DNA from 3 places in the Streptomyces sp. NPDC005408 genome. Region 2 is predicted to be linked to each of the others. Evidence: riboswitches for the same ligand, from Rfam matches in the RefSeq annotation. Region 2 holds a riboswitch; each other region holds the start of a gene.
What was found. Region 2 has a riboswitch for cyclic di-AMP ahead of ABZS64_RS18715 (M23 family metallopeptidase). Riboswitches for the same ligand answer to the same signal wherever they lie in the genome.

Region 1: it holds a riboswitch for cyclic di-AMP, as region 2 does, so the genes downstream of both, ABZS64_RS38775 (LysM peptidoglycan-binding domain-containing M23 family metallopeptidase) here and ABZS64_RS18715 (M23 family metallopeptidase) in region 2, are expected to answer to the same signal.
Region 3: it holds a riboswitch for cyclic di-AMP, as region 2 does, so the genes downstream of both, ABZS64_RS05925 (NlpC/P60 family protein) here and ABZS64_RS18715 (M23 family metallopeptidase) in region 2, are expected to answer to the same signal.

What each region holds. Positions count from the first base shown of each region.
Region 1 is NZ_JBEXEX010000109.1:2,786-6,989, forward strand. It holds gene ABZS64_RS38765 (alpha-galactosidase) at 1-496, shown strand, start outside; gene ABZS64_RS38770 (hypothetical protein) at 751-1,785, shown strand; cyclic di-AMP (ydaO/yuaA leader) riboswitch at 2,214-2,370, shown strand; gene ABZS64_RS38775 (LysM peptidoglycan-binding domain-containing M23 family metallopeptidase) at 2,375-3,304, shown strand; gene ABZS64_RS38780 (SGNH/GDSL hydrolase family protein) at 3,464-4,204, shown strand, end outside.
Region 2 is NZ_JBEXEX010000017.1:147,068-151,271, forward strand. It holds gene ABZS64_RS18705 (PP2C family protein-serine/threonine phosphatase) at 1-441, shown strand, start outside; gene ABZS64_RS18710 (DUF2332 domain-containing protein) at 426-1,400, opposite strand; cyclic di-AMP (ydaO/yuaA leader) riboswitch at 1,647-1,803, shown strand; gene ABZS64_RS18715 (M23 family metallopeptidase) at 1,815-2,861, shown strand; gene ABZS64_RS18720 (aldo/keto reductase) at 2,948-3,892, shown strand; gene ABZS64_RS18725 (PrsW family intramembrane metalloprotease) at 4,141-4,204, opposite strand, start outside.
Region 3 is NZ_JBEXEX010000004.1:119,713-123,916, forward strand. It holds gene pcrA (DNA helicase PcrA) at 1-1,308, opposite strand, end outside; cyclic di-AMP (ydaO/yuaA leader) riboswitch at 1,571-1,734, shown strand; gene ABZS64_RS05925 (NlpC/P60 family protein) at 1,737-2,900, shown strand; gene ABZS64_RS05930 (hypothetical protein) at 2,993-3,346, opposite strand; gene ABZS64_RS05935 (NlpC/P60 family protein) at 3,691-4,204, shown strand, end outside.

The sequences.
Region 1 (4,204 bases), on a different contig from region 2:
TTTCACCCAGCTGCATCCCGCGCGGGTCATGGCGGCCTGGGTCACCGACAGCCCCAATGTCCAGCTCAACGGCCGTATCAGCACGCTCCGTTTCCGCTTCGTCAGCGCGATGGCCGGGGTGCTCGGGGTCGGCGGAGACCTCACCGAGTGGACCGACGAGGAGCTCGCCGAGGCGCGCCGCTGGGTGGAGCTGTACAAGAAGATCAGGCCGCTGGTGCAGCACGGCGAGCTGCACCGGCTGCGCGCGCCCGAAGGCGGGCTCAGCGCGGTGCAGTACGTACGCGGCGACGAGACCGTCGTCCTCGCCTGGCTGCAGGCGCAGCACTACGGCGAACAGCCGCCGCGGCTCAGGCTGCGCGGTATCGATCCGACGGCTGTCTACGAGTGCCTGGACACCGGTGCCGTGCACCGCGGTTCCGTACTGCTGCACCACGGGCTGCACACCGGGCTCAAGGGCGACATGGACGCCACGGTGATCCGGCTGCGGCGGCGCTGAGAGCCTGGCCGCCGGCCGGACCCGGCCATGAACGCTTCGCGCGCGTGGGGCGGCTGGGGCAGTGCGGCACACGGCAGGCGGGGTGCATGGCCCCGGCCCGCGCTGCCGCACCCCGGCCGCCAGCGGCGCGGCCCTTTTCGGATTTCTTTGTCAATAGCGGGAGTTGATCGAAGAACAGGCCCGATTATCGCGTATCCGTGGGCGGGAGCGCCGAGTAGCGTCGCAGCCCCTGCCACGGTTGGGAGGAACGGACGATGTCCGATCCCAGGCAGCATGAGAAATACGAGAGTTACGAAGGCGGCAGCGCCGAGGCCGAACGTCTGGTCTTCGAGGAACTGGCCCGGAAGATCCTGCGCGTCCAGGCGGAGAATCAGCGCAGTGGAAAACTGAATCGGCCCGTGCGCGCTTTCCACGCCAAGGCCCCGCTCGCCGTCGACAACGCGCGGCTGCGTTTTTATGGCGAGCTGCCCCGGGAGCTGAGGGAGGGGTACGCCCAGCCCGGCGCCGCCTACCGCGCAGTGGTGCGGATGTCCAACGCGTCCGGCATCCCGCAGGCTGACGCCGCACGGGATCTGCGCGGGATCGCCGTGCGGATCGTGGTCACGGAGGACGAGCGGCACGATCTGCTCATGCTCAACCTCCCCGCCTCGCACGCGGCGAACGCCCGGGAGTTCGTGGGCTTCGCCTCCGTGATGGCCGGCGCGGCCCATCCGCTTCGGTTCGCCTGGCGCCTCCTGGTGAAGCTGCCGCGCGAGGTCGGCTGGAGCACGGCCAACCGGATGCGGCGCACGCTGCGGGGGGCGGTGGGGCGCAGGGTGACCAGCCTGGCCACGGAACGGTACTGGGGGCAGGGGCCGGTGCTCTGGGGCGGCGCCGGGCCCGTGCAATACCAGCTGCGGCCGGGGCCGGGTGCAGCCGACCGCGGCAAGGTCCCGGCCGACCGGAAGAACCCGGAGTATCTGCACGCCGAGCTTGCCGGGCGGCTGCGCGACGGCGACATCGCCTTCGAGCTCTGCCTCCAGCGGTTCGTGGACGAGCGCTCCACACCGGTCGAGGACGCGTCCCACGCGTGGGACGAGGAGACGGCGCCCGCGGTGCCGGTCGCCGAACTGACCATCCCCGGCCAGGACATCGACTCCGAGCAGGCGAGGGGGACGGCCCGCCGGATCGAGCAGCTCGCCTTCACGCCCTGGCGGACCACCGATGCCTTCCGTCCGCTCGGCAGTCTCAACCGGTCGCGCGACGCCGCGTACGGGGAGAGCAGCTCCAGGCGGCTGGGGCAGGCGTAGCCGCGGCGGCGCGCATCGTCGGCGCGGCCGAGAAGGTCGGGACGATGCGGACGAAAAGGGACAACTAGGCCCCTCAATTCCTCGGTAATGACAGTTCTGGTAGGTAAGTGCGCCTGTTAGGGCGATAGTGATTGAATGATGCTTCTGTCCGAATTGGACGATTCGGCATATCGTGCCCCGTCTGCAATGGAGATGGGACACGACCCGTGAGCAGGATCATATTCGTGACGGTGTGTGGCGGTGTGGCGGATCCGAATTCCGTTGTCCGGCGGGGCTGGGAAGATCATTGATCCACGGAGCGTAACGGGAATTCTCCGGCGATATCACGCCAGCTCGTGATCCGTAATTGCGGTGGCTTGTTCCATTCGGCTCGGCTCGTTTACGTTCACGGCAATCCGGACGGACCGCCTAATCCTGCCGCCGCCCGGAATTCGAACCCACCCACGCGTGGCAGGAGCGGGGGACCCAGGTAAGTACGCCGATTCCGGACTTCCGGAACGGCTCGGGGTTAAGTCGCGCAACAGCGCGGCCGGGCATCTCCAGCCCGAACCCGACAGCTCACCTCGCCGGCGCCGGAGAGGAATGCGCCATGCCCGCAAAGGGTAAGCACCGTCGTCCCAAGACCAGCCCGATCACGCGCGGCTTTGTCGCCGCGGGCACGGGTGGCGCCGCCATCGCGATCCCGCTGATGGGCGCCACCGGGGCCCACGCCGCGGGCACGATCGCCCCGGCGACCTCGTCGCACACGGCAGCGACCGCGGCCGCCGCCCCGGCCGCGTACAAGGCCCCGCACAAGCCGGCCGCCGCCCCCACCACGTACTCCGTCGTCGCGGGCGACTATCTCTCCAAGATCGCCGACGAGCACGATGTCCGCGGCGGCTGGAAGAAGCTGTACGAGGACAACCGCGAGCAGGTCGGTGAGAACCCCTCGCTGATCCACCCGGGCCTCAAGCTCACCCTCGGCGCGAAGCCGAAGGCGAAGGCTCCCGAGAAGTCGCAGCACCGCGAGGAGAAGCGGGACCGGTCCTCCTCCAAGACCGCGTCCAAGGCCTCTTCCGACTCCGGCTCGGTGAAGAGCGCCCAGCAGGCGAGCGCCCCGCAGACCAGCGCCTCCGGCTTCACCACCCCGCTCGACAGCGCGACGGTCATCACCCCGTACCACCTCGCCGGTTCGATGTGGGCCAGCGGCTACCACACCGGTGTCGACTTCGCGGCGTCCTCCGGCACCACGGTCAAGGCCGTCGGCCCGGGCACCGTCGTCTCCGCCGGGTGGGGCGGCGCGTACGGCAACGAGGTCGTCATCCAGCACAGCGACGGCACCTACTCGCAGTACGCCCACCTCTCCTCCCTGGCCGTCTCCGCCGGCCAGAGCGTGAGCGGCGGCCAGCAGATCGGCCTCTCCGGCACCACCGGCAACTCCACGGGCCCGCACCTGCACTTCGAGATCCGCACCAGCCCGAGCTACGGCTCGGACATCGACCCGCTGGCGTACCTGCGCCAGCACGGCGTCACCATCTGACGCCTGTCCGACACCTCGTCCCCTCGTGCCGCAGCCCGCGGCGCGGGGGATTCGGCGTATTCCGCCTTGGACGAATCTTGACCGGTGGCAAAGATCACCCCTCGTCAACCCCTCCTTACGGTCGCGTAGGTCACATCCGTAAGGGGAGGATTAGCTCTCGTGGCAGACGATTCGAGAACAGAGAACAGCGGCAGATTCGGGTCGTACGCGGCGATCGGTGACAGTTTCACCGAAGGCGTCGGAGACCCCGGCCCGGACGGGATGTACGTCGGCTGGGCGGACCGGTTCGCGGTCCTGCTCGACGACCGGATGCCGGAGCACACCTTCAGGTACGCCAATCTCGCCGTGCGAGGGCGTCTCCTCGACCAGATCGTCGAGGAACAGGTGCCCAGGGCGAAGGAACTCGCCCCGGATCTGGTGACGTTCTGCGCGGGCGGCAATGACATCATCCGGCCGGGCACCGACCCGGACAACGTGGCCGAGCGTTTCGAGCGCGCGGTCGCCGACCTCACAGGCGTCGTCGGGAAGGTCATGGTGACGACCGGTTTCGACACCCGCGACGTGCCGGTGCTGCGCCATCTGCGCGGCAAGATCGCCACGTACACCGCGCATGTACGGGCCATCGCCGACCGCTACGACTGTCCCGTACTCGATCTGTGGTCGCTCAAGTCCGTCCAGGACAGGCGGGCCTGGGACGCCGACCGGCTCCATCTGTCGCCCGAGGGCCACACCCGGGTCGCGCTGCGCGCCGCCCAGGTCCTCGGCATCGAGGTGCCCGCCGACCCCGACCAGCCGTGGCCGCCGCTGCCGCCCCGCGGCACGCTCGAAGTGCGCCGCGACGACATCCAGTGGGCGCGGGAGCACCTGGTGCCGTGGATCGGCCGGCGGCTGCGGGGCGAG
Region 2 (4,204 bases):
ATCCCGCGCGACGATGCCGTTGTACGGGTTGTGAACCGGGGGCATCCGGAACCACTGCTGCTGTATGCCGACGGGAAACTGGAAGTCCTGGAGCCGTCCGAGGCCGCCCTGCCGCTGGGCATGGGCGATCTGGGGATGTGGCCGGACCGCGCGGACACCCACCCCCTGCCTCCTGGGGCCACACTGCTTCTCTACACGGACGGGCTGTCCGAGGCGCGCGATGCGAACGGCGTCTTCTACGACCCCGGCGAGCGGCTGGCCGGGCGGCTCTTTCCCGGGCCCGAGGAGCTGCTGGACGCGCTGGTCGCCGACGTACGACGGCATACGGGCGGCGGCGCCACGGACGACATGGCGCTGCTGGCGGTCAGCCGCCCCGCGGAGGGGCAGCCGAAGCGCCGCAGGACCGTTCCGGTGGTCAGGCGCGCTCAGCCCAGCCAGTGAAGGCCCTGGCCGTGCGGTGCCGTGAACGCGACGGCCCGCTCGTCAAGGGCGAGCGTGAGCAGGTGCTCGTCGGGCGGCCTCGGGGCATCGAGCCAGGGCAGCACCGTGTGGTGCTCGTTGGAGATCCAGTGGCCGGGCAGGCCGCGGACGATTCGTGCGAACTCCTCGCGCCGGGCGAGCGGGAGGTACGTGAGCACGGCGGTGTGCAGGACGACGAGCGTCGCGCCGTCTGGGGCTTCGGCGGCGAGCGGCGCGAGTTCCTCGACCAGATCGCCGCGGACGATCCGGGGGCGGGGAGCGTCCCGTACGGCTTCGATGGCGCCGAGCTGCTGTCGCGGCCGGTCGCCGCGGCCCGGCCAGATCAGGGACTGGAGCCAGCGGACGTCCTCGGGGTCGGTGATGTCGAGCGGGTTGAGGTCGATGCCCGCGCGCCAGGCGATCTCGGGCAGCCGGCCGGGCAGCGGCAGGTCCGGGGGCGCGGATCCGTACGTACGGCAGTCGAAGGTGACGACGGACTCGCCGAGCCGTGGGCCGTCGTCGTAGCGGTAGGCGTAGCGGTCGGGATGCAGACAGAGCCCAGCCGAGGTGCCGACCTCGATCAGGGCGAGAGGCTGGGGGAGCGCGGCCAGGAGCGGAAGCAGCGTCGCGCAGCGGGCGGGCTCGTTGGTCTGGGTGAAGCGCGCGAGCATCACATCGCGGACGGCGTCCCTGTGCGCGGGCAGCCAGTCGCGGAAGGCGGGCCATGTCTCGTACGGCCCGCCGAGGTGGCGTACCGCGGCGAGGAGCAGATTCGGCTGCTGCTTGTTGCCGGGCGGGAGTGAGGCGATGAGGGCGCAGATGTCCGGGTCTTCGGCGATTTCGGCGGTGAGCTTCTCATACACGGGAGACTGACCGTGTGCTTGCTCGGCGGAGAACTCGCGATAGCGGTCCGCCACGCTCTGGCTGATGTGTACGACCATGGGCCAGACGGTAGATGGGCACCCTATGTAATCGAGAGGCATCCCTCCGCATAACATCTGAGGCAACGTCAGGTGAGGGGTGTTGCCTGAGGGGCGGTCAAGTCGCCCGAGTCCGGGCGCTTGTGTCCGGGTACGTCTGTGTCAACGTCGTTAATGATCAGTCGGAACAGCTTGGAATCCGGCGCTGGTGTCTATTAACGTTCGATAACGCAGCGCGGTCGTCCCAGCCGTCGCAAGAGACGGCACCGTGCGCACGCGCCGAATCCCGCAAGGGAACCGGGGAACCACCAATTGGGGTGAATCGGGCACCTTTTGCCGTTCTTTTCCGCGGCGGAAGCGCTCGTAGGAGACCTTCCTGCTCCGAACCCGTCAGCTAACCCGGTAGGCGAGAAGGAAGGAAAGGAGTACGCCTCCGTGGCGTCCAATAAACCTGCCCCTGAAGCACCCTTCGAAACTGATTTCTTCGGCGTCGAAGTGAAGACAGAGCGGGCATGGGAGGAATGGAACCCCACCGAGGACTCCGTCCGTCCGGTGCGCGGCCGGCACCGTGTCATGAAGCAGCGCGGCGGACTCGCCCGCAGCTCCACGGTGCTCGGGGTCGGCGTGATCGCCGCGGTCGGCGCGGGCGGCATGGCCACCGCGCAAAGCAAGCCGCCGGTCTCCATATCCCTCCCCGACTCGATCGCGGACAACCTGCCCGACGCCAAGTCCCTGCCGGGCGTGGGCTCCCTCATCTCCGACGACTCCTCGGACGCGGACGCGGGCAACACCGCTCCGCTCACCTCGTCGACCCTCGCGGCGGACACCGGCTCCCGGCCCGAGGCGCAGGGCTCGGCCGGTGAGGCGCTGCGCGCCCGTATCCTCCAGCAGGCCGACCAGCAGCAGTCCGAGGCGGACGCCGAGGCGAAGGCAGCCGCGGAGAAGGTCGCCGCCGAGAAGGCCGCGGCGGAGGCGAAGACGCAGCAGACGGCGGCGGAGACCAAGGCCGAGGCGGCGAAGCTCGCTGCCGAGAAGGCCGCGGCGGCGAAGGCGGAGGCCGAGCGCCTCGCCAAGCTCGCCGCGAGTTACGCCCTGCCGACCTCCTCGTACACGATCACCTCGACCTTCGGCGAGGCCGGTTCGATGTGGTCCTCCGGCTACCACACCGGCCTGGACTTCGCGGCCCCGACGGGAACGCCCCTCAAGGCCATCCACAGCGGCACCGTCAAGTCGGCGGGCTGGTCCGGTTCTTACGGCTACCGCACGGTCATCGAACTCGATGACGGCACGGAGCTCTGGTACGCCCACCAGTCCTCGATCTCGGTCAGCGCCGGGCAGAAGGTGTCGACGGGCGAGACGATCGGCCGCGTCGGCGCGACGGGCAATGTGACGGGCCCGCATCTGCACCTCGAGGTCCACACGCCGGACGGAACCGGGATCGACCCGATGGCCTGGCTGCGGGGCAAGGGCCTGACGGTCTGAGGTCTGGCCCCTCTGACGCGTCTGACGCGGAAGCGTTACCGGTACGGCGCGGAATAGGCCGTACCGGTAAGCGTGTTGATCAACGCATGACTTCTCTCCGTACCCTCGGCTCGTCCGATCTCGCCGTCTTCCCGCTCGCCCTCGGCGGCAACGTCTTCGGCTGGACCGCCGACCAGGCGCAGTCCTTTGCCGTGCTCGACGCCTATGCCGCCGCCGGCGGGAACTTCGTCGACACCGCCGACAGCTACTCCGCCTGGGTTCCGGGCAACGAGGGCGGCGAGTCCGAGACGATCATCGGCAAGTGGATCGCCGCGCGCGGCAACCGTTCCGACGTCGTCGTGGCGACCAAGGTCGGCGCCCACCCCCAGTACAAGGGCCTCTCCGGTGCCACGGTCAAGGCTGCGGCCGAGGAGTCGCTGAAGCGGCTCGGTACCGACTACATCGACCTGTACTACACGCACTTCGACGACCCGGGCGTCCCCGTCGAAGAGATCATCACCGCCCTCGACCAGCTGGTGAAGGAGGGCAAGGTCCGCGCCATCGCCGCCTCCAACGTCACCGCCGAGCGGCTTCAGGCGTCCCTGGACTTCTCGGAGCGCGAGGGGCTTGCCCGCTATGTCGCACTCCAGCCGCACTACAACCTCGTGTCCCGCGACACCTACGAGGGCGATCTGCGGGACACCGCCGCTCGCGGCGGGCTCGCGGCCGTCCCCTACTTCGCGCTCGCGTCCGGCTTCCTCACCGGCAAGTACCGGCCCGGTGCCACGGTCGACAGCGCCCGGGCCCAGGGCGCGGGCAAGCACCTGGAGACGGAGCGGGGCGTGAAGGTCCTCGCAGCGCTCGACCAGGTGGCGGGGGCGCGCGGCGCCGAGATCGCGACCGTGGCTCTTGCCTGGCTGGCCGCGCAGCCGACCGTCGCGGCGCCCATCGCCTCGGCCCGTACGGTCGAGCAGCTGCCGGCACTGACGGCGGTCGCGGAGCTGGAGCTGACGGACGACGAGCTGGCCGTGCTGACGGCGGCGTCCGCGTAGGGGTCTAGGTCCTGTCCGGTCGATCAGGCCGGATCAGTGAGCGGCCCGCCGCGGAGCGGCTGATGTCACTGCGATGCGTGCGATCGCAAGGCGGAGGATGGGGGTCCCCCCGCCGAAGGCAGGGGGAGAGCCGACGCGGAGCGTCGGCGACTGACGACAACGCAGCGTGGGGGCACCTCCCGTGCCCGAAGGGCTACGGGGGAGTGCGTGCCAGGGCACGCGAGCCCGGCAAGATCCGAACAACAGCCCTAGGAGCGGTACGGGTTGTAGCCGCCGTAGTCGCGGTGGGGCGGCGGTGCCCATGCCTGGCCC
Region 3 (4,204 bases), on a different contig from region 2:
GCGGATGAAGATCTCTTCGAAGACACGGGACTGGGCGTTCGTACGGTAGAAGATGGCGACGTCGCCCGCCTTCGCGTCGCCCGCGTCCGTCAGCCGGTCGATCTCGTCGGCGACGAACTGCGCCTCGTCGTGCTCGGTGTCGGCGACATAGCCGGTGATCTGCGCGCCCGCGCCCGCGTTGGTCCACAGGTTCTTGGGTCGGCGGCTTTCGTTCCGCTCGATGACCGCGTTGGCTGCGGAGAGGATCGTCTGCGTCGAGCGGTAGTTCTGCTCGAGCAGGATCGTCGTCGCGTCCGGGTAGTCCTCCTCGAACTGGAGGATGTTGCGGATGGTCGCGCCGCGGAAGGCGTAGATCGACTGGTCGGCGTCGCCGACGACGCAGAGCTCGGCCGGCGGCAGGTCCTCGTACCCCGTACCCACCAGCTCGCGTACGAGTGTGTACTGAGCGTGGTTGGTGTCCTGGTACTCGTCCACCAGGACGTGGCGGAAGCGGCGCTGGTAGTGCTCGGCGACGTCCGGGAACGCCTGGAGCAGATGCACCGTCGTCATGATGATGTCGTCGAAGTCCAGGGCATTGGCCTCGCGAAGCCTGGCCTGGTACATGCGGTACGCCTCGGCGAGCGTCTTCTCGAAGCCGTCGGCGGCCTGGTCGGCGAAGGTCTCCTCGTCGATCAGCTCGTTCTTCAGATTCGAGATCTTCGCGCTGAAGGACTTCGGCGGGAACTTCTTGGGGTCGAGATCGAGATCCCGGCAGACCAGCGCCATCAGCCGCTTCGAGTCCGCCGCGTCGTAGATCGAGAACGACGAGGTGAAGCCGAGCCTCTTGGACTCGCGGCGCAGGATGCGCACGCACGCGCTGTGGAAGGTGGACACCCACATGGCGTTGGCGCGCGGCCCGACGAGCTGCTCGACGCGCTCCTTCATCTCGCCGGCGGCCTTGTTGGTGAACGTGATCGCCAGTATCTGGCCGGGGTGGACGCTGCGGGACCCCAGCAGATGCGCGATCCGGTGCGTCAGCACCCGGGTCTTGCCGGACCCGGCCCCGGCGACGATGAGCAGCGGCGAGCCGGTGTGCACGACGGCCGCGCGCTGCTCATCGTTCAGCCCTTCCAGCAGGGCGGCGGGGTCCACGACCGTGCGCGGCGCGCCGTCGCGGTGGTACGGATCGCGGGCCGGAGGCACGTCGAACGCGCCCTGGAAGAGATCGTCCGGGATCTCCTCCTGGGCCGAGTCCTCGGGCGGTGGCGGAGGGTGCTCCGAGCTGGGCTGGAGGTCCGCCAGGAAGCTGTCGTCAAAGAGGCTGCTCATCGCTCTACGAGTCTAGGCCGCCGCACTGACAGCTTGCCGCCGCATTCGGCCACCACCCTCCGTAACCTGGCAGCACCTCCTGGCAACCCTGCGTGATCGGGCCATGTCGTCGGGTCATCATCCGGAACACACAGATCCGTCGATGAGTAAGGTCACGAAAATGTATCGGGCATTTCGAACATCAACCTTCACAGCAGCCACACGAGTTGGCTAGCGTGCTCGATCAGGCGGCCCGTACCCCCCTGGCGATCCACGCCACATCGGGCAGCTCGCGCCGAATTCGGGCTTTCCGCAAGGAAGTTCGGAACCGGGGACCCACTATGCACAACCGGGGTGAATCGGACCGTGCTCCATTCGGTCCGTAGGGCGATCTTCCGTTCCGCCCGAACCCGACAGCTAACCCGGTAGGCGGTCCACGGAAGAAGGAGATGCCGGCCTTGGCCTCGCATCGCAAAGAACGCAGCCGTACCGCGAAGACCTCGCCCGCCGTCGGGCTCACGACGGCGGCCATCGCCGGCGTCACCCTGCTGTCGACGCAGAGCGCCAACGCCGCGCCCACCGAACCGAAGCCCTCCATCGAAGAGGTGCAGAAGAAGGTCGACGACCTCTACCGGCAGGCCGGCACCGCGACCGAGAAGTACAACAAGGTCAAGGAGTCCACCGACGAGAAGCGTCGTGAGGTCGACGAGCTCCTCGACGACGCCGCCAAGCGCACGGAGAAGCTGAACGAGTCCCGCAGGGCGCTCGGCAACTACGCGGCCGCGCAGTACCGAACGGGCGCGGTCACCCCGACCGCCGCGCTGATCTTCGCGGACAGCCCCCAGGCGTACTTCGACCAGACGCAGCTGATGGACCGGATGACCGACCGTCAGCGCACCGTGATCGACGACTACGAGACCCAGCGGGCCGCGGCCGCCAAGCAGCGCGCGCAGGCGACGGAGAAGCTCGATTCGCTCACGCTCTCGCAGAAGGCCCTGCGCACCAGCAAGCAGGTGGTCCAGACGAAGCTCGCCGAGGCGCGCTCGCTGCTGTCGAAGCTGACCGCCGAGGAGAAGGCGCGGCTCGCCGCGATCGAGCGCCAGAAGCAGGAAGAGGCCCGCCGCAAGGCCGAGGCGAAGGCCAAGGCGGAGGCGGAGGCCCGCGCCAAGGCGGAGGCGGCGCGCCGGCAGCAGGAGGCCGACAAGGGCACGGGAACCGGAACCGGTACGGGCACCGGCACCGGCACGGCCGACGGCACCTACGCGGCCAAGGCCGACAAGGTCCTCGCCTTCGCCCGCGCCCAGACGGGCAAGCCGTACGTCTGGGGAGCGACCGGCCCGAGTTCGTACGACTGCTCGGGACTGACCCAGGCCGCCTGGAAGGCGGCCGGCGTGGACCTGCCGCGCACCACCTGGGACCAGGTGAAGGTGGGCACGCGGGTCGAGACCAAGGATCTGCTCCCGGGTGACCTGGTCTTCTTCTACGACGACATCAGCCACGTCGGCATCTACATCGGTGACGGCAAGATGATCCACGCGCCGAAGCCCGGTGCGAACGTCCGCGAGGAGTCGATCTACTACATGCCGATCTACGGCAGCGTGCGCCCCGCGTAACGCCGCCGACAGCCGAACGCCCGGGCCTCCGAAGCGCGCCCGGGCGTTCTCATGTCCGAGGCATCACGTCCACAGCGGACCCCCGGCAGAGACTACGTCCACAGCGTCGCGATGAAGATGTTCGCGACGGTCAGTCCGCCCACCGCCCCGAACAGCGCCTTCTCGGCCTTCTCCTCGTCACGCTTGACGTAGACCACCCCCAGGATCACCACCAGGATCGCCAGCTTGATGCTGATCTTCAGGTTGTTGACCGGCTGGTCGTCCGCCTGGTTCAGGCCCACCAGCACCACGCCCGTGATCAGCATGGTCAGCGCCCCGTGCAGCATCGCCGGGCTGAAGCGCGCCGCTCCCGCGCTCATCGCCTTCATCTGGGTCAGGAAGCCGCCGAGCAGCGACGCGATGCCGATGATGTGCAGGGCGACGAAGACATTGATGAGTACGTCCATGAGGCGGAGCCTAACCCTCCCCATACCACCGCCCTTTGGGCTGGTGTGCCTCATTCGCCGCATCGGTCACAGCGGTACCGCGGTTGGGCCGATGCCATCACGTCTGCTCTCAGAAACCGATCCCAACTGTCCACTTTTGGGCACTATCGGTCCTTACGCCTCTTTCCCGTGACCTCCAGGTTTACCGTCCTCCCTCAGGTGACCGACTCCCCACCGCCGCCGGGCTCCCGGGCGGCCGTCGGACACCACCGCCGAGAGATCCGGCGGCGGACCGCTCCCCCTGTGCGGACCGCCGTCGGACCGGCCTCGGACCGCAGGAAAGACGGAAGGACGTGGACGCCCTCGTGGCAGCGCACCGGAAACCGAAGCAGCATCCGCTCACCGGGCCCGCGGCGCGGACCGCCGCCACCATCGCGCTCGCAGGCGCCGCGACCGCCACCGCATTCGACGGCACCGGGCACGCCGAACCCGTCCTCACCCCCGCACAGATCAAGGCCAAGGTCGACAAGCTGTACGAGGAGGCCGAGGCCGCCACCGAGAAGTACAACGGCGCCAAGCAGCAGACCACGAGCGCCCGCAGGTCGCTGGACGAGCTGCGCGACGAGGCCGCCCGCAGGACCGAGCGGCTCAACACCTCGCGCAACGCACTCGGTTCGATCGCCACCGCCCAGTACCGCGCCGGCGGCATCGACCCGGGGCTGCAGCTCGCGCTGACCTCCGACCCTGACGAGTATCTGGAGCGGGCAGCGCTCGCCGAGCGGGTCGGCACCCGGCAGGCCGACGCCATCGCCGGGGTGCACCAGCAGCTGGTGGAGATCGCCCGGTTGAGGGCCGAGGCGGGCGAGCGTATGGGCGCCC